One region of the Streptomyces sp. NPDC048295 genome, then DNA from elsewhere that is predicted to be linked to it. Evidence: riboswitches for the same ligand, from Rfam matches in the RefSeq annotation. Region 1 holds a riboswitch; the other holds the start of a gene.
The links. A riboswitch is a leader RNA that binds a small molecule or an ion and turns the genes downstream of it on or off. The one in region 1 is predicted to bind S-adenosylmethionine.
Positions count from the first base shown of each region.

Region 2: it holds a riboswitch for S-adenosylmethionine, as region 1 does, so the genes downstream of both, AB0D53_RS12215 (aminotransferase class V-fold PLP-dependent enzyme) here and thrC (threonine synthase) in region 1, are expected to answer to the same signal.

Region 1 is NZ_JBEZLL010000017.1:160,851-172,377, forward strand. It holds gene nagA (N-acetylglucosamine-6-phosphate deacetylase) at 1-277, opposite strand, end outside; gene AB0D53_RS24915 (ROK family protein) at 277-1,209, opposite strand; partial or broken gene AB0D53_RS24920 (sugar isomerase) at 1,352-1,969, opposite strand; gene AB0D53_RS24925 (extracellular solute-binding protein) at 2,246-3,463, shown strand; gene AB0D53_RS24930 (DUF3263 domain-containing protein) at 3,515-3,775, shown strand; gene otsB (trehalose-phosphatase) at 3,863-4,720, shown strand; gene AB0D53_RS24940 (trehalose-6-phosphate synthase) at 4,734-6,137, opposite strand; gene AB0D53_RS24945 (glucosyl-3-phosphoglycerate synthase) at 6,182-7,165, opposite strand; SAM riboswitch class I at 7,320-7,446, shown strand; gene thrC (threonine synthase) at 7,464-8,774, shown strand; gene AB0D53_RS24955 (MoaD/ThiS family protein) at 8,805-9,083, shown strand; gene AB0D53_RS24960 (cold-shock protein) at 9,505-9,711, shown strand; gene groL (chaperonin GroEL) at 10,064-11,527, shown strand, end outside.
Region 2 is NZ_JBEZLL010000006.1:378,289-389,815, forward strand. It holds gene AB0D53_RS12195 (NYN domain-containing protein) at 1-752, opposite strand, end outside; gene AB0D53_RS12200 (hypothetical protein) at 790-1,032, opposite strand; gene AB0D53_RS12205 (rhomboid family intramembrane serine protease) at 1,197-1,949, shown strand; gene AB0D53_RS12210 (Lrp/AsnC ligand binding domain-containing protein) at 1,946-2,227, shown strand; gene AB0D53_RS12215 (aminotransferase class V-fold PLP-dependent enzyme) at 2,304-3,680, opposite strand; SAM riboswitch class IV at 3,856-3,973, opposite strand; gene trpD (anthranilate phosphoribosyltransferase) at 4,059-5,123, opposite strand; gene AB0D53_RS12225 (ubiquinol-cytochrome c reductase cytochrome b subunit) at 5,247-6,872, opposite strand; gene AB0D53_RS12230 (Rieske 2Fe-2S domain-containing protein) at 6,869-7,921, opposite strand; gene AB0D53_RS12235 (c-type cytochrome) at 7,918-8,727, opposite strand; gene AB0D53_RS12240 (heme-copper oxidase subunit III) at 8,790-9,410, opposite strand; gene AB0D53_RS12245 (hypothetical protein) at 9,598-9,999, shown strand; gene AB0D53_RS12250 (Ig-like domain-containing protein) at 10,086-11,342, opposite strand; gene AB0D53_RS12255 (cytochrome c oxidase subunit 4) at 11,469-11,527, opposite strand, start outside.

The DNA.
Region 1 (11,527 bases):
CCAGCGTGGTGGTGCCGTGCTCGCGGTGGGTGCGGATGCCGGTGAGGACCTCGTCCACGGTGCCGGAGGTGAACGAGGCGCCGCCGCCGCCGTGGTTGTGCATGTCGACGAAGCCGGGGACCACCCAGTGGCCGCTCAGGTCGAGGGTCCGGGCATCCTCGGCCGCGCTGCCCACGATCCGGGTGCCTTCGACGATCACCCGGCCGTTCTCGACGGTCCCGGTGGGAAGCACCACCCGGGCACCTGCGAGAACTGTGCTGTCTGCGCGTCCGGCCATCAGGCGGATACCTCCGTGGAGAGAAGATCCCAGGCGAGCAGCCCTGCGCCCAGGCATCCGGCGGTGTCCCCGAGGGCCGCCGGGGCGATGTGGGGCAGCTTCTGGAACGTGACGCGTTCCTCGACGGCCGCACGGAGTGGTGTGAACAAGGTTTCCCCGGCCTCGGCGAGCCCGCCACCGATGATGAGGGTGCGCGGGTCGAGCAGCGTCAGCGCGGTGACCAGTCCGGCGGCGAGCGCGTCCACCGCGTTCCGCCAGACCTCCACCGCCGCCGGGTCGCCGGACTCGACGGCCTTCGCGCAGTCCGCGGCGTCCGCCTCGGGGTCGCCGGACGCGGCGGCCCAGGCGCGGCTGACGGCGGAGGCGGAGGCCAGGGTCTCCAGGCAGCCGCGCTGCCCGCAGCTGCAGTCCGGCCCGTCCGGCCGGACCACGATGTGCCCGATCTCGCCCGCGTAGCCGTGCGCGCCCGCCTCGATCGTGCCCGCGATGCCGATGGCCCCGGCGATGCCGGTGCCCAGCGGTACGAAGAGGAAGCGGTCGGCGCCCTTGCCCGCGCCGATCCGGCCCTCGGCGAGCCCGCCGGTGCGTACGTCGTGGCCGAGCGCTACGGGAACACCGCCGAGCCGGTCGCCGAGCAGTTGCCGCATGGGCACGTCGCGCCAGCCCAGGTTCGAGGCGTAGACCGCGATCCCGTTCTCGGCGTCGACGATGCCGGGCACGGCGACACCGGCCGCGACGGCGCTCTCGCCGAGGTGCTCCTCGCCGTACGCCCGCAGGTCGGCGGCGAAGTCGAGGATCGACTCCACGACGGCCTCGGCGCCGCGCTCTCTGCCCGTCGCCCGCCGCGCCTCGTACAGCAGGGCGCCGTCGGCCCCGACCAGTGCGGCCTTCATTCCGGTGCCGCCCACATCGAGGGCGATGACGTGTTTCACGGGGAACAGTTTCGCCCGAGGAGGCAAAAAGGTCTAGTCCACTATCCCGGTTTGTTGCGGATCCATACAAAATCCCGGCAATGAGACGCGCGGCACGTGGACGGCGTGCCGACGGCGCGGGAACCGGCCGTCCCCGGACGCCTCAGGGCGAAAGGATCACGCTGCGCGAGAGGTTGCGCGGGTGGTCCGGGTCGTACCCCTTCGACTCCGCCGGCTCCACCGCCAGCCGCTGCGCCCGGATCGGATCCGCCATCGGGTCCGCCGTGGCGTGCGCGACCAGCGTCCCGCCCACCCGCGCCACATCGCCGGCCGGCCCCTCCGGCAGCGGGCCGAACACCCATGCCACCCGGTGCGGCCCGGTGATCGAGACCGGACCGTGGCGGTACTCCATGGCCGGGTACGACTCCGTCCGGGCGCCCGCCGCCTCGCGCATCTTCAGCGCGGCCTCCTGCGCCGGCCCGTACGCCCAGCCGCGCCCCGGGGCCGTCCACTGCTCGGCCGCGACCACCGCCTCGTCCAGCGGCTCCGTCACCGCGAGCTCCGCGTCCACCGCGGCGGCCGCGACCGTCTTCACCCCGGCCGGAAGCGGGCCGGACGCCTCCAGGCCGGCCCGCAGAAAGGCCGGCGCGGTGGTGGCGAACCGGGTCCGGACGACCGACTCCTCGTCCGCCCGGTCCAGCACGGCCACCGCGTCGGCGGCGTCCTTCACCGGCGTTGCCGGGCCGGCGGTCAGCGCCACGGTGGCGACCTTGCCGCGCAGCCCGAGCGGACCACAGCGCACCCGCACCTGAACGTACTTGGCAGTAGGGGCAGTTCGGGGGTAATGCTCTCAGGCGCGCGGTGCCGGGCACCGGCCGGTTGCGTTGCGAAAGCGATACCGCTCTGGTGTAGACCATCGGCAACGGCCTGGGGCAGGATCGCACCTCGTTCGACGGCCCCACGACGGCGTGGCGGCACGGATGACGCGACGGATGAGGACGGTCTGGCTGTGCAGCTGCGCTACCGGGTACTGACCGCGGCCGTGACCGCACTGGGCATGACGGCGACACTGGCGGGCTGCGGCGGTGACAGCGGCTCGGGGGACGTCACGCTCAGGCTCGTCGCCGCCGACTACGGCACCGGCCCGGCCAACAGCTCCCGGAAGTACTGGGACGGGCTCGTCAAGGGCTTCGAGGCGACCCACCCCGGAATCAAGGTCGACGTCAGCGTCCACTCGTGGAAGGACATCGACCGCGAGGTCGCCGCGCTGGTGAAGAAGGGGCAGGCCCCCGACATCGCCCAGATCGGCTCGTACGCCGACTACGCCAAGGCCGGCAAGCTCTACCGGGCCGACGAGGTGCTGTCCATCCGCACCCAGGCCAACTTCCTGCCGTCCCTCGCCGAGGCGGGCAGCGTGGACCGCACCCAGTACGGACTCCCGTTCGTCGCCAGCACCCGGCTGCTCTTCTACAACAAGAAGTACTTCGCGCAGGCGGGCCTCGACGCCCCGCGGACCTGGGACGACATACGCGATGACGCGGCGGTGCTCGGACAGCGCGGCGTGACCTACCCGTTCGCGCTGCCGCTCGGCCCCGAGGAGTCCCAGGCCGAGACCATGATGTGGCTGCTCGGCGGGGGCGGCGGCTACATCGACGACAGCGGTTCGTACGAGATCGACTCGGACGAGAACATCAGGACCTTCGACTGGCTGAAGACGAACCTGGTCGACAAGGGCCTCGTCGGCCCCACCGCCCCCGGGGAGCTCGACCGCCAGAAGGCGTTCGACGCGTTCACCGACGGCCGGGTCGGCATGTTGAACGGTCACCCGACACTGATGCAGGAGGCCGAGCGCAAGGGCGTCTCCGTCGGCATGGTCCCGATGCCCGGCATCGGCGGTCCCGGCAAGAACTCGCTGGGCGTGGCCGACTGGATCATGGGCTTCAAGCAGCAGGGCCACCGCGTGCAGCTGCGCAAGTTCTTCGACTACCTGTTCACCGACCGGAACGTCATCGACTTCGCCGACGAGTACGACCTGCTCCCGGTCACCGACAGCGCCTCCGCGGCCATGGAGTCCGACACCAGGTACAAGCCGCTGTGGAAGTTCCTGGCCGCGCTGCCGGACTCGCAGTTCTACCCGTACGGCAAGACGTCCTGGGCCCGGTCCAGCGAGTCGATCAAGGAGAACATCGGCAGGGCGGTCGAGCCGAACGGCAGCCCCAGGAGCGTCCTGGGGAAGATCGCGCGCGATTCGGCCGCGGCGGCCGCGGCGGACTAGGAGCCGTTCCGGCGGATGGCGGTCCCGCGGACGGGCGATAGGTTGGCTGATATGACCGCCCCCACGCATGGCCCCGACGACGAACCGGACGGCCTCGGCGACCGCGACCGCGCCGTGCTCGCCGTCGAACGGCAGTCGTGGTCCGGGCCCGGGGCGAAGGAGCGGGCGATCCGCGAGCAGCTGGGCATCTCGCCCACGCGCTACTACCAGCTCCTGAACGCCCTGATCGACGACCGCCGCGCCCTGGCGGAGGACCCGGTGACGGTCAACCGCCTGCGCCGGGTGAGGGACGCGAAACGCGGACGCCGCTGAGCGCCGGACGCGGAAGCCACTGAGCGCCGGACCAAGCCCTCCGCCACACCCGCCCCCAACTCCCCGCCCCGGCTATAGGCTCCCCCCATGGGCAGCAACCCCGAAGCAGCCGAGCTCCCGACTCCCACCACGCGACCCGGCCGTGAGGCCCTCGCCGCGATCCTGGCGCGCCCCGACCGCGCCGTCATCGCGCTCGACTTCGACGGCACCCTCGCCGACATCGTCCCGGACCCGGAACAGGCCCGCGCCCACCCCGGCGCCGTCGAGGCCCTCGCCGCACTCGCCCCGGAAGTGGCCTCCATCGCCGTGATCACCGGCCGCCCGGCCGGCGTCGCGGTCCGGCACGGCGGCTTCGCCGGAGTGCCCGGCCTCGACCACCTCGTCGTCCTCGGCCACTATGGGGCCGAACGCTGGGACGCCGTGTCCGGCACCGTCCACGCCCCCGCCCCGCACCCCGGCATCGCCGCGGCCCGCGCCGAACTCCCGGGCGTGCTGGACCGGTCCGGCTCGTGGCACGGCACCTGGACCGAGGAGAAGGGCCGGGCGATCGCCGTCCACACCCGCCGGGCCGCCGACCCGCAGGCCGCGTTCGAGGCGCTCGGCACCCCCCTCGGCGAACTCGCCGCCCGGCACGGACTGATCGTGGAGCCGGGCCGGCTGGTCCTGGAGCTGCGCCCGCCCGGCATGGACAAGGGCGTGGCACTCGCCCAGTACCTGCGCGAGACGGACGCCGAGTCCGTGCTGTACGCGGGCGACGACCTCGGCGACCTCGCCGCGTACGCCGCGGTGGAGAAGCTCCGCGCCGAGGGCCCCGACGGCATCCCCGGCCTGCTGGTCTGCAGCGGCAGCGCGGAGGTGCCCGAACTGGCCGAACGCGCCGACCTGCTGCTCGGCGGACCGGGCGACGTCGTCGCCTTCCTGGCGGCCCTGGCCCGGCGGATCTGACCGGCCCGGCGGCTCACTCCCGCCGCAGCGCGTCCAGCTGGTCCAGGAACCACTGCTGCGGCGGCAGCGCGACCGCCGCCGCGGCCAGGCGTCCCGTGCGCGCGGCCCGTTCGTCCTCCGCCATCGTCAGCGCCTCGTGCAGCGCCGCCGCCGTCGCGGAGACGTCGTACGGATTCACCACGACCGCGTCGCCGCCCAGTTCCTCGTACGCCCCCGCCTCCCGCGACAGCACCAGCGCGCAGCCGTGGTCGGAGACGACCGGGATCTCCTTGGCGACCAGGTTCATGCCGTCCCGGATCGGGTTGACGAGCGCCACGTCGGCCAGCCGGTACGCGGCGAGCGAGCGGGCGAAGTCGTCCTTGACGTGCAGCACGACCGGCGTCCAGCCCTGCGTGCCGTACACGGCGTTGATCTCGTCGGCGACCCGCCGCACCTCGGCCGTGTAGTCCCGGTACACCGCGAGGTCCTGCCGGGAGGGGTAGGCGAAGGCGACATGGACGACGCGCTCGCGCCACTCGGGCCGCTCGTCCAGGAGCGCGCGGTACGCGAGCAGCCCGCGCACGATGTTCTTGGACAGTTCCGTCCGGTCCACCCGCACGATCGTCCTCCGGCCGGGGCCGGTCTGCTCGCGCAGTGCCGCCATCCGCTCGTCCACGTCCGCCTCGTGCGCCCGCCGGCGCAGGAAGTCCGCGTCCGCGCCGAGCCCGTGCACCCCGATCCTGGTCCGCCCGGTGCCGCCCAGGATCCGGGTGCAGCAGCCGATGAACGCGTCCGCCCAGCGCCGGGTCAGGAACGCCGCCCGGTCCGCGCCCAGGATGCCGTGCAGCAGCTGTTCGGCGATGTCGTCGGGGAGCAGCCGGAAGTAGTCGACGGGCGCCCACGGGGTGTGCGAGAAGTGGCCGATGCGCAGATCGGGGCGGAGCTCGCGGAGCATGCCCGGCACCAGCGCCAGGTGGTAGTCCTGCACCAGCACCGCGGCGCCCTGCTCCGCCTCCTCGGCGAGCGCCTCGGCGAAGGCCCGGTTGTAGGTCTCGAACGACGCCCACTGCCGCCGGAACTCCGCGTCGAAGACCGGCTCCAGCGGTGTCTGGTACAGCATGTGGTGGACGAACCAGAGCACCGAGTTCGCGATGCCGTTGTACGCGTCGGCGTGGACGTCCGCGTCGATGTCGAGCATCCGCACGCCCGGCTCACCGACCCCGCGCCGGACCGCCTCCCGGTCCCCGTCACCGAGCGCGGCGCACACCCACAGCTTGTCGTCGACGGCGCTCAGCCCGGAGACGAGCCCGCCGCCTCCCCGCTTCGCGTCGAGCGATCCGTCCGTCCCCAGGGTGTACGACACCGGGCCGCGGTTGGAGGCGACGAGGACCTGGGCGGAGGGCCGGACAGCGGACTGGGCTTCGTGCTCGGAGACCATGTTGCGGAATCTAGCCCGATCACGAACCGCCCAAACGTGCGAAGTCAGGCCGCGCGGCGTGAAACGTACTCCTCGATCTCGCACATCGGGGGCCGCTCCTCGGTGTCCACGGCATGGGTGCGCGGTACGAAGCCGTTCTCGCCGCGCTCGAACTGGGTGAGCACCGGGCGTACCAGGTGCCCGCGGGACAGCCGCAGCTGCGCGGTCCGGTAGATCGCCGCCGCCATCCGGCCGAGCGCCTGCCCGTCCTGGTGCCGGTGCTTGCGCACCCCCACGTCGACCTGGGCCAGCGCGTCCAGCCCCACGGTGTGCAGCGCGTCGACCAGGAGGCCCAGCTCCACTCCGTAGCCGACGGGGAAGGGCAGCCGTTCGAGCAGGGAGCGGCGTACGGCGTACTCGCCGCCCAGCGGCTGGACGAAACCGGCCAGCCGCGGCCAGTGCAGATTGAGCAGCGGACGGGCCACCAGCTCGGTCACGCGACCGCCCTGGCCCGCTGTCCTGCCGGAGTCGGGCCCATCGGGATCGGTGCCGAACGGGCGGTCGTACATCGCCTTCACGAACTGCACGTCCGGGTCGGTCAGCAGCGGGCCGACGATGCCGGAGACGAAGTCCGCCGAGAAGTCCTTCAGGTCGGCGTCGACGAAGCACACGATGTCACCGCCGGTGACCAGGAGCGACCGCCACAGCACCTCGCCCTTGCCGGGCACGGCCGGTATCCGGGGGAGTATCGCGTCACGGTGCACCACCCGGGCGCCGGCCTCCCGGGCGACCCTCGCGGTGGCGTCGGTGGAACCGGAATCGATCACCACCAGCTCGTCGACCAGCCGGACCTTCTCCATCAGCTCGCGCCGGATCGTCGCGACGATCTCGCCGACCGTCGCCTCCTCGTTCAGTGCGGGCAGCACGACGCTGACGCTCCCGCGACCCGCTTCCCGGGCCGCGGCCCGGGCGGCCAGGAGGCGGTCCATCGGGCGGTCGGCGGCCGACCAGGAACGCCTGGCCAGCCAGCATTCGACCTCTTCCAGCACGGTCGATACTCCCCTGTATGTGATCCATCTCGCGGTTCGGACGACTATCTCAACAGTCCGGTGCTTCGGTTACAGTCTTGAACAACGCGGACGACCATCGCATGCCGGGGTCCGTCCGCCGATAAATGCCCGGATCGAAGATCCGGTGCCACAGCGCTCATCCAGAGGGACTGAGGGAACGGCCCGTTGAAGTCCCGGCAACCCCCCCACCGACCGTGAGGTCCGGTGAGGAAGGTGCCAATTCCGTCTCGTGGCGAAACGCGCCACGGGGAAGATGAGGAGAAAGGGCCTCGCCATCATGGCTGCGCAGACCGTTGCAGTAAGCACCAATTCTTCCGTCGACGCCGAAGCCGTCGACCTCGGTCCCGCCTCGGGCCTTTCCTGCCGCGAGTGCGGTGAGCGTTTCGAACTCGGCCCCATTTTCGCCTGCGCGTCCTGTTTCGGGCCGCTCGAAGTCGCGTACGACCTGCCGAGCGGCTCCCCCGAAGAGCTGAAGAAGCGCATCGAGGCCGGCCCGGCCAACATCTGGCGCTACGCCCCGCTGCTGCCGGTCCCCGCCGATGTCGCCGAGAAGCCGAACCTGAACCCCGGCTGGACCAAGCTCGTCCAGGCCGACAACCTCGCCCGTGAGCTCGGCGTCGAGCAGGGCAAGCTGTTCGTCAAGGACGACTCCGGCAACCCCACGCACTCCTTCAAGGACCGCGTCGTCGCCCAGGCCATCGAGGCCGCCCGCGCCTTCGGCTTCACCACCCTCTCCTGCTCCTCCACCGGCAACCTCGCCGGCGCCGTGGGCGCCGCCGCAGCCCGCGCCGGTTTCCGCTCCTGCGTGTTCATCCCGCACGACCTGGAGCAGGGCAAGGTCGTCATGGCCGCGGTGTACGGCGGTGAGCTGGTCGGCATCGAGGGCAACTACGACGACGTCAACCGCTTCTGCTCCGAGCTCATCGGCGACCCGCTCGGCGAGGGCTGGGGCTTCGTCAACGTCAACCTGCGCCCGTACTACGGCGAGGGCTCCAAGACCCTTGCGTACGAGATCTGCGAGCAGCTCGGCTGGCGGCTCCCGGACCAGCTGGTCATCCCGATCGCCTCCGGCTCGCAGTTCACCAAGATCGACAAGGGCCTCCAGGAGCTGATCAAGCTCGGCCTCGTCGAGGACAAGCCGTACAAGCTCTTCGGCGCCCAGGCCGAGGGCTGCTCGCCGGTCTCGGTCGCCTACAAGGGCGGGCACGACGTCGTCCGGCCGCAGAAGCCGAACACGATCGCCAAGTCCCTCGCCATCGGCAACCCGGCCGACGGCCCGTACGTCCTGGACATCGCCCGCCGCACCGGCGGCGCCGTGGAGGACGTGAACGACGAGCAGGTCGTCGACGCGATCAAGCTGCTGGCGCGCACCGAGGGCATCTTCGCCGAGACGGCGGGCGGTGTGACGGTCGGCGTGACGAAGAAGCTCATCGAGGCCGGTCTGATCGACCCGTCGCTGACCACCGTCGTACTCAACACGGGTGACGGCCTCAAGACCCTCGACGCGGTGGCCGACACCTCTCAGGCGACCGCGACGATCCGTCCGAGCCTGGACGCGTTCCGCGCCGCCGGCCTCGCCACCAGCTGATCACCCGAGACTTCAGGAAGGGCACCCACCATGAGCGTCAAGGTCCGCATCCCCACCATCCTCCGCACCTACACGGGCGGCCAGGCCGAGGTCCCGGCCGAGGGCTCGACCCTCTCCCAGGTCATCGAGTCCCTGGAGCAGAACCACCCGGGCATCGCCGCCCGCGTCCTGGACGACCAGGGCAAGCTGCGCCGCTTCGTGAACGTGTACGTCAACGACGACGACGTGCGCTTCGAGGGCGGTCTGGAGACGGCCACGCCGGACGGCGCCGGCATCTCGATCATCCCGGCCGTGGCCGGCGGCTGCTGACGCCCCGTCCGACCGCACCGCGTTATCGAATTGCCCCCTCCGCTTCAATCGCGGAGGGGGCAATTCTGCATGGTTGAGCGGGGTAGAGTGTGGGAAGTCCCCCCAGCTGCCCGTGCCGCCCGCATACGAGAATGCGCCCGGCCACGACAAGATGCAGCCAAAGTGCGCGATCCGCTTGAGGCATAAGTCGCCTTTGCCCGGCCCGACTTGCCCAGGATTCATATGAATTCCTCATATCCGGGCGTTCGGTTCTGCCGAGAATTCTCGTCCGATTGACCTGTTGCAGAGGGCAGTTGGGCAGATACATTCAGCCGCGGTCGACGCGTTCCGGCGCACACACCCTCTCCTGTCGGAGGGTGAGTTCTGACCCGGGTCCGCGAAGTGCGGTCCTGCGCAAGGGCCAGTAATAGGGGAGTTAGGCATGGCTCAGGGCACCGTCAAGTGGTTCAACGCGGAGAAGGGGTACGGCTTCATCGCGGTCGACGGTGGTGCGGATGTTTTCGTCCACTACAGCGCGATCCAGATGGACGGGTACCGCACCCTCGAAGAGGGTCAGCGAGTTGAATTCGAGATCTCGCAGGGCCAGAAGGGGCCGCAGGCAGACATGGTCAAGCTCGCCGTCGGCTGAGTTCGAGCGGTCGGCCAACCACACCACTCACGCATTGCACTCACGCACTGCACTCACGCACTGAGGGCCCGTACCCCGGGGGTACGGGCCCTCAGTGCGTCTCGCGCGTGCCCCGCCCGCGCTCCCGCGCGCCCCGGCGCGGTGTCCACATCGCGAGGGGGACGCTTGCACTCTCGGGGGTCGAGTGCTAATCATTGGCGTTAGCACTCTCCAGGTGAGAGTGACAGAACTTGGACCGGGCCGGTGAGGCCCGCAGGTCGGTGGGGCAAGGAACCACCGGTCACGCAGGCCGTCCGTCGCGGGCGCCACTCGGTCCGGAGAAATCCACCCCTGTCCGGGAGGACCACTTCACATGGCCAAGATCATCGCGTTCGACGAGGAGGCCCGGCGCGGTCTCGAGCGCGGCATGAACCAGCTCGCCGACGCCGTCAAGGTCACCCTTGGCCCCAAGGGTCGCAACGTCGTCCTTGAGAAGAAGTGGGGCGCCCCCACGATCACCAACGATGGTGTTTCCATCGCCAAGGAGATCGAGCTGGAGGACCCGTACGAGAAGATCGGTGCGGAGCTGGTCAAGGAGGTCGCCAAGAAGACGGACGACGTCGCCGGCGACGGTACGACCACCGCCACCGTTCTCGCCCAGGCTCTCGTCCGCGAGGGCCTGCGCAACGTCGCCGCGGGTGCCAACCCGATGGCTCTCAAGCGGGGCATCGAGAAGGCCGTCGAGGCCGTCTCCGCCGCCCTCCTGGAGCAGGCCAAGGACGTGGAGACCAAGGAGCAGATCGCTTCGACGGCCTCCATCTCCGCCGCCGACACCCAGATCGGCGAGCTCATCGCCGAGGCCATGGACAAGGTCGGCAAGGAAGGCGTCATCACCGTCGAGGAGTCCCAGACCTTCGGTCTGGAGCTGGAGCTCACCGAGGGTATGCGCTTCGACAAGGGCTACATCTCGGCGTACTTCGCCACCGACATGGAGCGCATGGAGTCGTCCCTCGACGACCCGTACATCCTGATCGTCAACTCCAAGGTCAGCAACGTGAAGGACCTCCTTCCGCTGCTGGAGAAGGTCATGCAGTCCGGCAAGCCGCTGCTGATCATCGCCGAGGACGTCGAGGGCGAGGCCCTGTCGACCCTGGTCGTCAACAAGATCCGTGGCACCTTCAAGTCCGTCGCCGTCAAGGCCCCGGGCTTCGGTGACCGCCGCAAGGCCATGCTCGGCGACATCGCCATCCTCACCGGTGGCACCGTCATCTCCGAGGAGGTCGGCCTCAAGCTGGAGAACGCCGGTCTCGACCTGCTCGGCCGCGCCCGCAAGGTCGTCATCACCAAGGACGAGACGACGATCGTCGACGGTGCCGGTGACAGCGACCAGGTCCAGGGCCGCGTCAACCAGATCCGCGCCGAGATCGAGAACTCCGACTCGGACTACGACCGCGAGAAGCTCCAGGAGCGCCTCGCGAAGCTGGCCGGCGGCGTGGCCGTCATCAAGGCCGGTGCCGCGACCGAGGTCGAGCTCAAGGAGCGCAAGCACCGCATCGAGGACGCGGTGCGCAACGCCAAGGCCGCCGTCGAGGAGGGCATCGTCGCCGGTGGTGGCGTGGCTCTGCTCCAGGCCTCGGCCGTCTTCGAGAAGCTGGAGCTCTCGGGTGACGAGGCGACCGGCGCCAACGCCGTCAAGCTGGCGCTGGAGGCCCCGCTCAAGCAGATCGCCGTCAACGGTGGTCTCGAGGGCGGCGTCGTCGTCGAGAAGGTGCGCAACCTGGCCGTCGGCCACGGTCTGAACGCCGCGACCGGCGAGTACGTCGACATGATCGCCGAG
Region 2 (11,527 bases), on a different contig from region 1:
CGGCGGCCCGCCTCCACGGACGCCTCGGCCTCCCCCAGCCGCGCCTTGAGCCGACGGCTCTCGCTCTCGGCCGCGGAGACCTGGGCGGCCGCCTCGGACCGTACGGTGTCGGTCTCGGCGCGGCTGCGGCGCAGCGCGGCCTCGCCGCGCCTGACCTCGTTGACGGCGCTGCGCAGCTTGCGCTGAAGGGATTCGGCCTCTTTGCGGGCCGCCTCCAGCTCGCCACGCAGCCGCTCCGTCTCGCTCTTCGTCTGCGAGCGGGCCCGGGCGAGCTCCTCGCGCAGCCGGTCCAGCTCGCGGCGGCTCTCCTCGTCGATGCGCTCGGCGTCGGCGCGCTGGGCCTCCTCGCCCGCGGCGGCGACCAGCTTCACCCAGCCCGCCGGGCGCAGCACATAGGCCGCCGCGGCCACGTCGACGGGGTCGGCGGCGGCGGGCGGAGCACCGGCCTCCAGGGCGGCGGCCAGCTCCGGCTGCCCCTCCTTGAGCCGCTCGCCGATGCGCTGCCGGAACAGCGCGTCGCCCTCCAGGGCTGCCGCCATCGCGTTCCCGGCGAACTTGGCCCGCCGGCTCGGGGTGAAGCGGGCGTACTGCCTCAGCTGGGCGGGGAGTTCGGTGACGGTCAGACCGCCGAACGCGTCCGAGACCAGCGCGACGACCCGGCGCCGCACACCTTCGGGCAGGGGGCGGTCGAGCGCCTCGACGGCGTCGCCGGCCGCCTCGGCCGACTCGGCGCCGCTCTCGGGCTGCTCCACCATCCGTCACCCCAAATGTCTGTGGGCGCGGCTCCCGTCAGGAGTCGGCACCCGGCCTGTCCACCAGTTCGATCTGGTCCACCGCGTTGCACCAACGGCAACGCACCGACTCGATGGTCTCACTGACCACCTCACGTTCCTCGACGCTGGACTCACCGGCCAGGTCGAGATGGACATACTCGACGACCTTCGAGGAGCGCGTCACGTCGAAGCGCGTGAGATTGCCGCAGAGCGTGCAGCGCCAGCGGGTCCCGTCGGTCGGCTGGGGAACCGTCGTCATCGTTGCGTCCTCTTTCGTCGAGCCTCGTGCTGCCTTGTCTTCAAGGATCTCGCGGTGCGCCGTCGAACTGCGGATGTCCTGCCGTAACCCTACGGCCTTGCCACGTCCCCTCGACACGGCGAGGCGGTCTGTCCCGTTCCCTCCGCTTGCGTCATGCTCTGTTCATGATCGATCGGCGAGCTGTGGCCGGCAGGCTGACCGGTGGGCTGTTACGGACGGTCACCTCGGGCGGCCCGCTGGTGACCCATGCCCTGATCACGGTCTGTGTCGTGGTCTTCGTGATCAGCCCGCTCTCCGGCCTCGCGCCGGTGCCCGGGACCGCCGACGCCCTGCTCGCCGCCCAGGCCGGGTACTTCGAACGCTGGGGCGTGATCCCCGACGAGCTGTGGGAGGGCTCCGCGCGCGCCCTGCTCACCCCGCTCACCGCCCTGTTCGTGCACGGCAGCTGGCTGCACCTGCTCGGCAACATGCTCTTCCTGTACGTCTTCGGGGCGATGACCGAGGAACGCATGGGCCGGCTCGGGTTCACCTTCTTCTACGTCATCTGCGGCTATCTCGCCCTGGTCGCCTACGCGGCCGCCCACGCCACCTCGGACCAGACCCTGGTCGGTGCGTCGGGGGCGATCTCGGCGGTGCTCGGGGCGTTCCTTTACCTGTTCCCCAGGGCCCGGGTCACCAGCCTGTTCCCGTTCCTCTTCTTCCTGCCGCTGCGCTTCCCCGCCTGGATCGTGCTGGTCTTCTGGTTCGTCCTGCAGTGGCTGGCGGTCCAGGGCGCGGGCGACGGGGGGCCGGGGGTGGCCTATCTGGCCCATGTGGTGGGCTTCGCCCTGGGCTTCGTCTACGCCTGGGGGCGTTTCCGGCGTACGGATAGAGTGAAGACACCAGCCACGGCCACCGAGGGAGAAAGCCAGCCGTGATCACCGCGATCGTGCTCATCAAAACCAGCGTGGACCGTATCCCCGAGATCGCCGAGGCCATCGCGGCACTGGACAGCGTCAGCGAGGTCTTCTCGGTCACCGGTACGTACGACCTGATCGCCATGGTCCGGGTGGCCAGGCACGACGACCTGGCCGACGTCATCCCCGGCCGGATCAGCAAGATCCCCGGCGTCGAGGCCACCGACACGCATGTGGCGTTCCGTACCTACTCGCAGCACGACCTGGAGGCCGCCTTCGCCATCGGCCTCGACGCGTAGGCGCTGCTTCGCGGCGTGGCACTTCGGCGGGGGACGGGCTTTGCTGCCCGTCCCCCGCCGAAGTGCTTCGTGCCCGTCAGTGCTGTGCGGCGCCCCGGTCCGGCACGCAGCGCCCGCCCTCGGTGCGGTACTTCCACTGGGCGCCCTCGCTGACCAGTTCCCTGACCGCGCGGACGAAACGCTCGATGTGCTCGTCCGGCGTACCGGCGCCGAAGCTCACCCGGATCGCGTTGAGCGAGAGCTCCCCCGGCTCGGCCTCCGGCGCGCCGCACTCGCCGACCTCCTGCGGGTCGCTGCCCAGCAGGGTGCGGACGAGCGGGTGGGCGCAGAACAGTCCGTCGCGGACTCCGATGCCGTACTCGGCGGAGAGCGCGGCGGCGAAGTGCGAGCTGTTCCAGCCCTCCACCACGAAGGAGATGACGCCGACCCGCGGGGCGTCGTCGCCGAACAGCGAGAGCACCTTGACCTCGGGGACGGCGGCGAGGCCGGCCCGGACCGTGCTCACGAGGTGCTGTTCCCGGGCGACCAGGCTGTCGAAGCCCGCCTCGGTGAGCGCCTTGCAGGCGGAGGCGATGGAGTACACGCCGATGACGTTGGGGGAACCGGCCTCGTGGCGAGCGGCGGTGGAGTGCCACTCGACATCCACGCCGCCGTCGGCACGGCGGGCCACCTTGCGCGAGGCGCCGCCGCCCGCGAGGTAGGGCTCGGCCGTCTGGAGCCAGTCGGCCCGGCCGGCCAGGACGCCCGAGCCGAAGGGCGCGTACAGCTTGTGTCCGGAGAAGGCGACCCAGTCGACGTCCAGCTCGGCGATGTCGACGGGGTGGTGCGGGGCGAGCTGCGCGGCGTCCAGCACGATCCGGGCACCGTGCGCGTGCGCCGCGGCGGCCAGCTCCTTCACCGGCCACAGCTCCCCGGTGACATTGGAGGCACCGGTGACACAGACCAGCGCGGGGCCGTAGGGCTCACGGTCGGCGAGCGCGCGCTCCAGCGTCTCGACGGCCTGGGCGGGGGTGCGCGGGGCGTTCAGGTAGGTCACCCGGGCGTCACGCCAGGGCAGCAGCGAGGCGTGGTGTTCGGTCTCGTAGACGAAGACCTGGCAGTCGGCCGGGACGACCGCGGCCAGCAGGTTCAGCGAGTCGGTGGTGGAGCGGGTGAAGATCACCTGGTCGTCGGCGCGGCAGCCGAGGAACTCCGCGACGGTGGCACGGCTGTTCTCGAAGAGGTCCGTGGAGAGCTGCGAGAGGTAGCCGGCCCCGCGGTGGACGCTGCCGTAGTACGGGGCGTACGCGGCGACATCGTCCCAGACGCGCTGGAGGGCGGGGGCGCTGGCCGCGTAGTCGAGAGCGGCGTAGGTGACCTCACCACCCGTGACCAGCGGAACCGTCACATCCTTGCCCAGAACCGGCAGAGGGGAACAAAGCGACTGGTCGGCGGCAGCAGTGAAGACAGACATGGCGAACTCCCGTAAGAGGCAGGCGAATCGCATGCGCCGGCGGATACGCGGCAGCGCAGCGGAGAAGTGAAAAGGGGTGTGCGGAAGAGGGCCGAAGGCCCTATCGCATTCGCGTGCTCACAAGAGACTCCCTAGGGACCAGGACCCCGGGGGTTGGCATTCACAGATGCCGAGGGGCCCGCGCTTGCCGCAGACCTCGCTGCCTACGGCCTGGTCTTCACCCGGGGCACCCCGCCACGGACGGAGGGTTGCCGGACAGCGGGCCGGGGCCGTAGTCGCTGTCACTCATGACCTGCCCAGCATCTTGCCATACGTACGAAAGCGCGCAAGGCGCGGTCCAGGATCCGGACCGCGCCCCGCGCCACATCTGTGCCTGTCTCAGGCGTTGCTGGCAGCCACCCAGCGCTCCAGCGCACGCGCCGCCGACCCGGAGTCGATGGACTCGGCGGCCTTCGCGATCCCGGCCGCGAGCTGCTCCTCCAGCGTGCCGTCCGTCGGGTCGAGAGCCGTCAGCGCCGCCGCCGAGTTGAGCAGCACGGCGTCCCGGGCGGGTCCCCGCTCACCGGACAGCACCCGCCGGGCCACGTCGGCGTTGTACGAGGCGTCCGCACCGCGCAGGGCCTCCACGGGCACCAGTTCCAGACCGACGTCGCGCGGGTCGAAGGTCTCCTCGCGCACCGCTCCGTCCCGGACCACCCAGACCCGGGAGGTCGCGGTCGTGGTCAGCTCGTCCAGACCGTCGTCGCCGCGGAAGACCAGCGCCGAATTGCCGCGCTCGGCGAGGACACCGGCGACGATGGGAGCCATCCTCAGGTCGGCGACACCGACGGCCTGGGAGCGCACCCGGGCCGGGTTGGTGAGCGGCCCGAGGATGTTGAACGTGGTCGGCGTGCCGAGCTCCTTGCGGGCCCTGGCCGCGTAGCGCAGGGCGGGGTGGAACTTCACCGCGAAGCAGAAGGTGATGCCCGCCTCCTCGGCGACCTCGACGACCCGCTGCGCGGAGAGTTCCAGGTTGACGCCGAGCTTCTCCAGCACGTCGGAGGCCCCGCTCGCCGACGAGGAGGCGCGGTTGCCGTGCTTGACGACCTTGGCGCCGGTGCCGGCGATGACGATCGCCGACATGGTGGAGATGTTGACGGTCTTGGCGAGGTCGCCGCCGGTGCCCACGATGTCGACCGTGCGGCCGGGTACCTGGATGGTGTTGGCGTGCTCGTACATCGCCCGTACCAGGCCGGACACCTCGTCGATCGTCTCGCCCTTGGCCCGCAGCGCCACCGCGAATCCGGCGGTCTGCACATCGGTCGCCTCACCGCTCATGATGCGGTCCATCGCCCACGCGGTGTCGTCGGCGGTGAGGTTCTCGCCGCGCAGCAGGGGGTTCAGCACGCCGGGCCAGGTACGGTCCGCCACGCTGTCGCCGCCGATCGGGGTCACAACGTTCATGGTCCGCTCCTGGGGTCCACAGCCGGTAAAAGGGATGCCTCCACCCTATCGAGCGCCAGGGGCAGCAAAGAGCCCCGTCCATCGAATGGACGGGGCTCCCGCTGTGGCGATCAGTTCAGGCGATCAGTGGTGACCGTGGCCGCTGGTGATCTCCTCGTACTCCTCGACGGTGGGCTTGGCGATCTGGTTGTCCTCGCCGAAGTAGCCCTTGCTGAGCCGGGCCCTCAGCTTCTGCAGGGCCGACACCTTGCGCTCGACACCGTTCTCGTCGACCGTCGGGCCGATCTCGACCGGCTTGTACTGCTCGTGCGCCGTGAGCGTGTGCAGCTGCTCGGGGCCGAGCGGCTCGTGGATCTCGACGAACTCACCGTGCGGCAGGCGCTTGATGATGCCGGACTCGCGCCCGTGCAGCACCTTCTCCTTGTCGCGGCGCTGGAGGCCGAGGCAGATCCGCCGGGTGGCGATGAACGCGAGGACCGGGCCGACGAAGATGAAGATCCGGACGAACCAGGAGATGGCGTTCAGCGACAGGTGGAAGTGCGTGGCCCACAGGTCGTTGCCACCGCCGATGAAGACGATGACGTACTCGGTGATCCAGGCGACGCCGAAGGCCGTCCGGGTCGGGGCGTTGCGCGGGCGGTCCAGGATGTGGTGCTCGCGCTTGTCCCCGGTGACCCAGGACTCCACGAACGGGTAGACCGCGATGATCGCGAGCACCAGTCCGAAGGCCATCAGCGGGATGAACACACCCAGGACGAGCGTGTGGCCCCAGAGGTTGATCTCCCAGCCCGGCATCACTCGGATCAGACCCTCGGCGAAGCCCATGTACCAGTCGGGCTGGGCGCCGGTGGACACCTGGTCCGGGCGGTACGGGCCGATGGCCCAGATCGGGTTGATCGAGGCGATGGCCGCGATGACGGCGATGATGCCGAAGACCAGGAAGAAGAAGCCACCGGCCTTCGCCATGTACACCGGCAGCAGCGGCATGCCGACGACGTTCTTGTTGGTGCGGCCGGGACCCGCGAACTGCGTGTGCTTGTGGTAGAAGACCAGGATCAGGTGCGCCACCAGCAGACCGAGCATGATGCCCGGCAGCAGCAGGATGTGGATCGAGTAGAACCGGGCGACGAAGTCGTGACCGGGGAACTCTCCGCCGAACAGGAACATCGAGATGTACGTGCCGACGATCGGCATCGACAGGATCGCGCCCTGGGTGAAGCGGACACCCGTACCGGACAGCAGGTCGTCCGGGAGGGAGTAGCCGGTGAAGCCGGTGAACATGCCCAGCACGAACAGCAGGAAGCCGAACAGCCAGTTGATCTCACGCGGCTTGCGGAACGCACCCGTGAAGAAGACGCGCATCATGTGCACGAACATGCCGGCCAGGAAGATCAGCGCGGCCCAGTGGTGGATCTGGCGAACCAGCAGACCACCGCGGACGTCGAAGCTGATGTCCAGCGTCGAGGCGTAGGCCTCGGACATCCGGATGCCCTGCATCGGCTCGTACGAGCCGTGGTACACGACCTCGTTCATGCTCGGGTGGAAGAACAGCGTCAGATACACACCCGTGAGGATGATGATGATGAAGCTGTAGAGGGCGATCTCACCGAGCATGAAGGACCAGTGGTCCGGGAAGATCTTGCGCATGTTGGCCTTGGCCAGGGAGTAGATCCCGAGCCGGCCGTCCGCCCAGTCGGCCACCCGCTCACCGGCGGGCGCCTTGCGCTGTGTGTCGGTCGCAGTACTCATCCGCGCTCCCAGAATGCAGGACCGACGGGCTCTTCGAAGTCACCGAGCGCCTCGAGGTTGCCCTCGCTGTTCACGCCGATCCGCAGCTGCGGAAGCGCGTGACCGGCCGGACCGAAGATGACGCGGGCGCCGTCGGAGAGGTCGAAGGTGGACTGGTGGCACGGGCAGAGCACGTGGTGCGTCTGCTGCTCGTACAGGCTGATCGGGCAGCCGACGTGGGTGCAGATCTTCGAGAAGGCCACGATTCCCTCGTGGGCCCACTCGCGCTCGCGCTTGTCCTTGATGTTCTCCGGCTGAATGCGGATGATCATCAGCGCGGCCTTGGCGATCTGGTTCTGGAAGTCCTCCGCGTGCTCCGACAGGCCCTCGGGCATGGCGAAGGTCAGCGAACCGACGGCGACGTCCTCGGGACGCAGCGGCTCCATCGTGTTCATGTTGATGAGCTGCTTGCCCTTGGCCCACAGGGTGTTGCGGAGCTTCTTCTCCGGCAGCGGACCGAGGTCGCGCAGCAGCACCACACCGGAGAGCGGCACCAGGGCCAGCGCGCCGAACATGGTGTTGCGGATCAGCTTGCGCCGTCCGAACGCGGACTCCTCGGCACCTGCCGCGAAGTCCGCCAGGACCTTCGCCTTGACCTCGGGCGTCGCCTCGATGGCGTGCCGGTCGTCGGCGACCTCCACGTCCGACATCAGCGTGCGCGCCCAGTGGACGGCGCCGGCGCCGATCGCGAAGAGGGCCACGCCCAGGGTCAGCCCCAGGGAGAAGTTGAGCGCGCTCACGTGGCCGAAGGGCCAGATGTACACGATCTTGTCGACCGGGAAGATGACGTACGAGGCGATGAAGCCGATCGTCGCCAGCATGGACAACGTGAACATGAACGCGACGGCGCGCTCGGAGCGCTTCGCGGCCCGTTCGTCGATGTCCTGGATGCGCGGCTTGTGGGCCGGCAGCCCCGGGTCGGCGAACGGATCGCCCGCGGTCTCTACCGCGCCGTGCGCGGGGGCCTGCTCAGCGGGCAGGTTCTCTTCTGGAATCTCTTGGCTACTCATGACTTCTTGGCCTTAGCGGTGTGGGCCGCGACCCAAATGGCAACTGCGATCAGTGCGCCGAGCCCGAAGATCCAGGCGAACAGCCCCTCGCTGACCGGCCCCAGGCCGCCCAGCTTCAGACCACCCGGGTTCTCCGTCTGGTCGCCGTTGACGGTCTGGATGTACGCGATGATGTCCCGCTTCTGCTGCTCGGGCATCGTCGTGTCCGGGAAGGACGGCATGCTCTGCGGGCCGGTCTGCATGGCCTCGTAGATGTGCTTCGGGTCCACGCCTTCGAGGCTGGGCGCGTACTTGCCGTTCGTCAGCGCGCCGCCCTCACCGGTGAAGTTGTGGCACTGCGCGCAGTTGGTACGGAACAGGTCGCCACCCTTGGCGATGTCCGCACCCTCAGGGCTGACCTGGCTCTTGTTCGGAATGATCGGGCCGGCGCCGAGCGACGCGACGTACGCCGCGAGCTGGTCGATCTGCGCCTGGCTGTAGATGACCTTCTTCTTCGGCACCTGGGCGCCGGGCTGCTGCGCCGGCATACGGCCCGTACCGACCTGGAAGTCAACGGCGGCGGAGCCCACGCCGACCAGGCTCGGCCCGTCGGTGGTGCCCTGACCGCCGGTTCCGTGGCAGCTGGCGCAACCGACGGAGTACAGCTTCTTGCCCTCGTCGATGGCGAGGGACTGGGCGGTTTCGTCGGCCTGCGCCTTACTCGCGGGCGCAAACGCGGCGTACAGCCCCCCAGTGGCCGCCAGCGCGAGGAGTAGTACGACGACCGCCGCCAACGGATGGCGTCGTCGTGCGGAGAGCTTTTTCACGGATTACCCCGGTGTCAGGATCTTCTGCGTCGATGCTGGATGTGGTTCGGGTTCGAGCCCGGTTACTTGATCATGTAGATCGTGGCGAAGAGGCCGATCCACACGACATCGACGAAGTGCCAGTAATAGGACACGACGATGGCGGCGGTCGCCTGTTCGTGGGTGAACCTCTTGGCTGCGTACGTCCTGCCCAGAACGAGCAGGAAGGCGATGAGACCGCCTGTCACGTGCAGACCGTGGAAGCCGGTGGTCAGGTAGAACACCGAGCCGTACGGGTCGGAGGACAGCGAGAGGCCGTCCTTCTTCACCAGCTCGGTGTACTCGAAGACCTGGCCTCCGATGAAGATCGCACCCATCACGAAAGTGATCACGAACCAGGTACGGAGCTTCTTCACATCGCCCCGCTCAGCGGCGAAGACGCCGAGCTGGCAGGTGAGTGAGGAGAGCACCAGGATCGTGGTGTTCGTCGCCGAGAACGGGAAGTTCAGGGCCGAAGCCATTTCCTTCCAGTGGTCCGGTCCCGTCACCGATCGCAGGGTGAAGTACATCGCGAAGAGGGCCGCGAAGAACATCAGCTCGGAACTCAACCAGATGATGGTTCCGACGCTGGTGAGGTTCGGTCGATTGACCGACGGGTGCGCGTGCCCGGTTTCTACTGTCGTTGCTGTCGCCACGACCGACATTATGTCGGTCGCTTATCCCGCCCTCACCCCGGGGGGTGCCGTTCGGTGTGTCAGCCGGGTGTGTCCTCCCCGAACGGCCCATGGAACCACTGCCCCGGGCCGTGCTGACTGGCCGTCGGGCGGAGTACGATCCGCGCATCGGTTCATGCCCGGAAAGCCCCGAAGACACAGATGTCACGGAGGAACAATGCAGCCGACCGCCACGGTCCTGGTCTACAGCGACGACGCCAACACCCGTGAGCAGGTGAGGCTGGCAGCCGGGCACAGGCCCGCGGCCGATGTGCCACCGGTGGAATTCCTGGAATGCGCCACTCTGCCCGCCGTCCTGGAGGCGCTGGACCGCGGCGGCGTCGACGTCTGCGTGCTGGACGGCGAGACGGCGCCCGCGGGCGGCATGGGCGTCTGCCGGCAGATCAAGGACGAGATCTTCCGCTGCCCGCCGGTACTGCTGCTGATGGGGCGCCCGCAGGACGCCTGGCTGGCCACCTGGAGCCGCGCGGACGCCGCGGTGACCCTGCCGGTCGAGCCGGTCGAGTTCGCGGACGCCCTGGCAGCCCTGCTGCGCAGCAGGGACTGCGTGGACGCCTGAGAGACGGCCGGGGCCACCCGGCCGCCTCCGAGTCCCGCCGCGGCCTCGTCCGCGGCCTCTGAGGGGCAGCGCACTCCCCGGTCCGGTCAGACCTCGGGGCGCAGTCGCGCCGCCTGGAACGTGTCCGTACGGTCCGGTGTGGTGTTCTTCTGCAGGGCGCTGCCCTTCAGCCATTTGGCCCAGGACAGGTTCCAGTCCCCGAAGCCGTTGTCGAAGGGTGTCATCGTCTCGCCCTGGCTGCCCACGACCGTGACGATGTCGCCCGCGCGCACGGTGTTGTAGAACCACTCGGCCTGGCTGGTGCTCATGCCCGTACAGCCGTGGCTGACGTTCTCGTACCCCTGAGAGCCGGTGGACCAGGGGGCCGCGTGCACGTACTCGCCGCTCCAGGTGACCCGCGTCGCGTAGTAGACCTGCAGGTCGTACGAGTCGGAGGAGCCCTCCGCGATGCCGATCGTCTCACCGCGCATACGTACGCGGTACTCCTTGCCCAGCACGACCTTGACGCCGTTTCGGGTGGAGAAGCCGGGCTTGCCGGTGGTGACCGGAATGGTGTTGATCACTTTCCCGTTGCGCTTGACCGTCATCGAGTGCGCCGCGGCGTCCGTGACGGCTTCGATGCGGTCGCCCGTGGTGAGCCTCAGGGGCTTCGTGGGGGCGCCGTAGAGGGCGTCGGTGACCTTCACCCCGGCCAGGCCGCTGGTGACGTCGATGGTGGCCTTGGCGGGCCAGTAGTCCTTGGGGCGGTAGTGCAGGGTCTTGTCGTCGACCCAGTACCAGGAGCCGGTCACGGCGGGGGTCGAGCGGACCCTGAGGGCGCGCTCGACGTTGGCCCTGGAGGCCTTGTCCTTGACCGGAGCGCTGAGTTCCGCCGTGATGGGCTGTCCGACGCCGTAGGTGCCCGCCTGGGGGCCGAAGGCGACCTTCAGGAACTTCTTGGCGGAGGTGGTCCCGAAGGAGAGCGTACGGCTGCCCGGGGCGCCGTCGTCGTCCTCCGTGCTGACCCGGACGGTGTACCGGGTGCCGGCGGCGAGCGGGAGGGAGGAGTGCCACCGCTTCCCGTCGACGTCGAGCTCGCCCGCCAGGTGGCGGCCGGTGGTGTCGACGGCCGACACGTCCGTGATCCGGTCGTCGTCACCGTTGACGGTGACCTCCAGCGGCTTGCCGGGGTCGACCTTCTCGTCGCCGTCGGACGCGTTGGAGGAGATCTCGTCCACCGCGTCGTACGGCTTCTCCGCGAGCGGGTGACCGCCGGACCCGCCACAGGCGGTCACACCTGCGACCAGGGTCACGACCAGCAGAGTGCTGCCCACTGCGGGGCGGATGCGCGGGCTGTGGTTCATAAACCCACGCTATGGAGATTCGTCCGCAGCGGCGCGCGGTGTACATGCGAACGGGGGACCCGCGCTCCTCTCGGTGGAGAAGTGCGGGCCCCCCGTCAGGTGGAGCGGTGACGCCGGGTCACCGGGTCACTGGGTGCGGTTCTCACCGCGGTAGTACTCGAAGACCCAGCCGAAGAGACCGATCA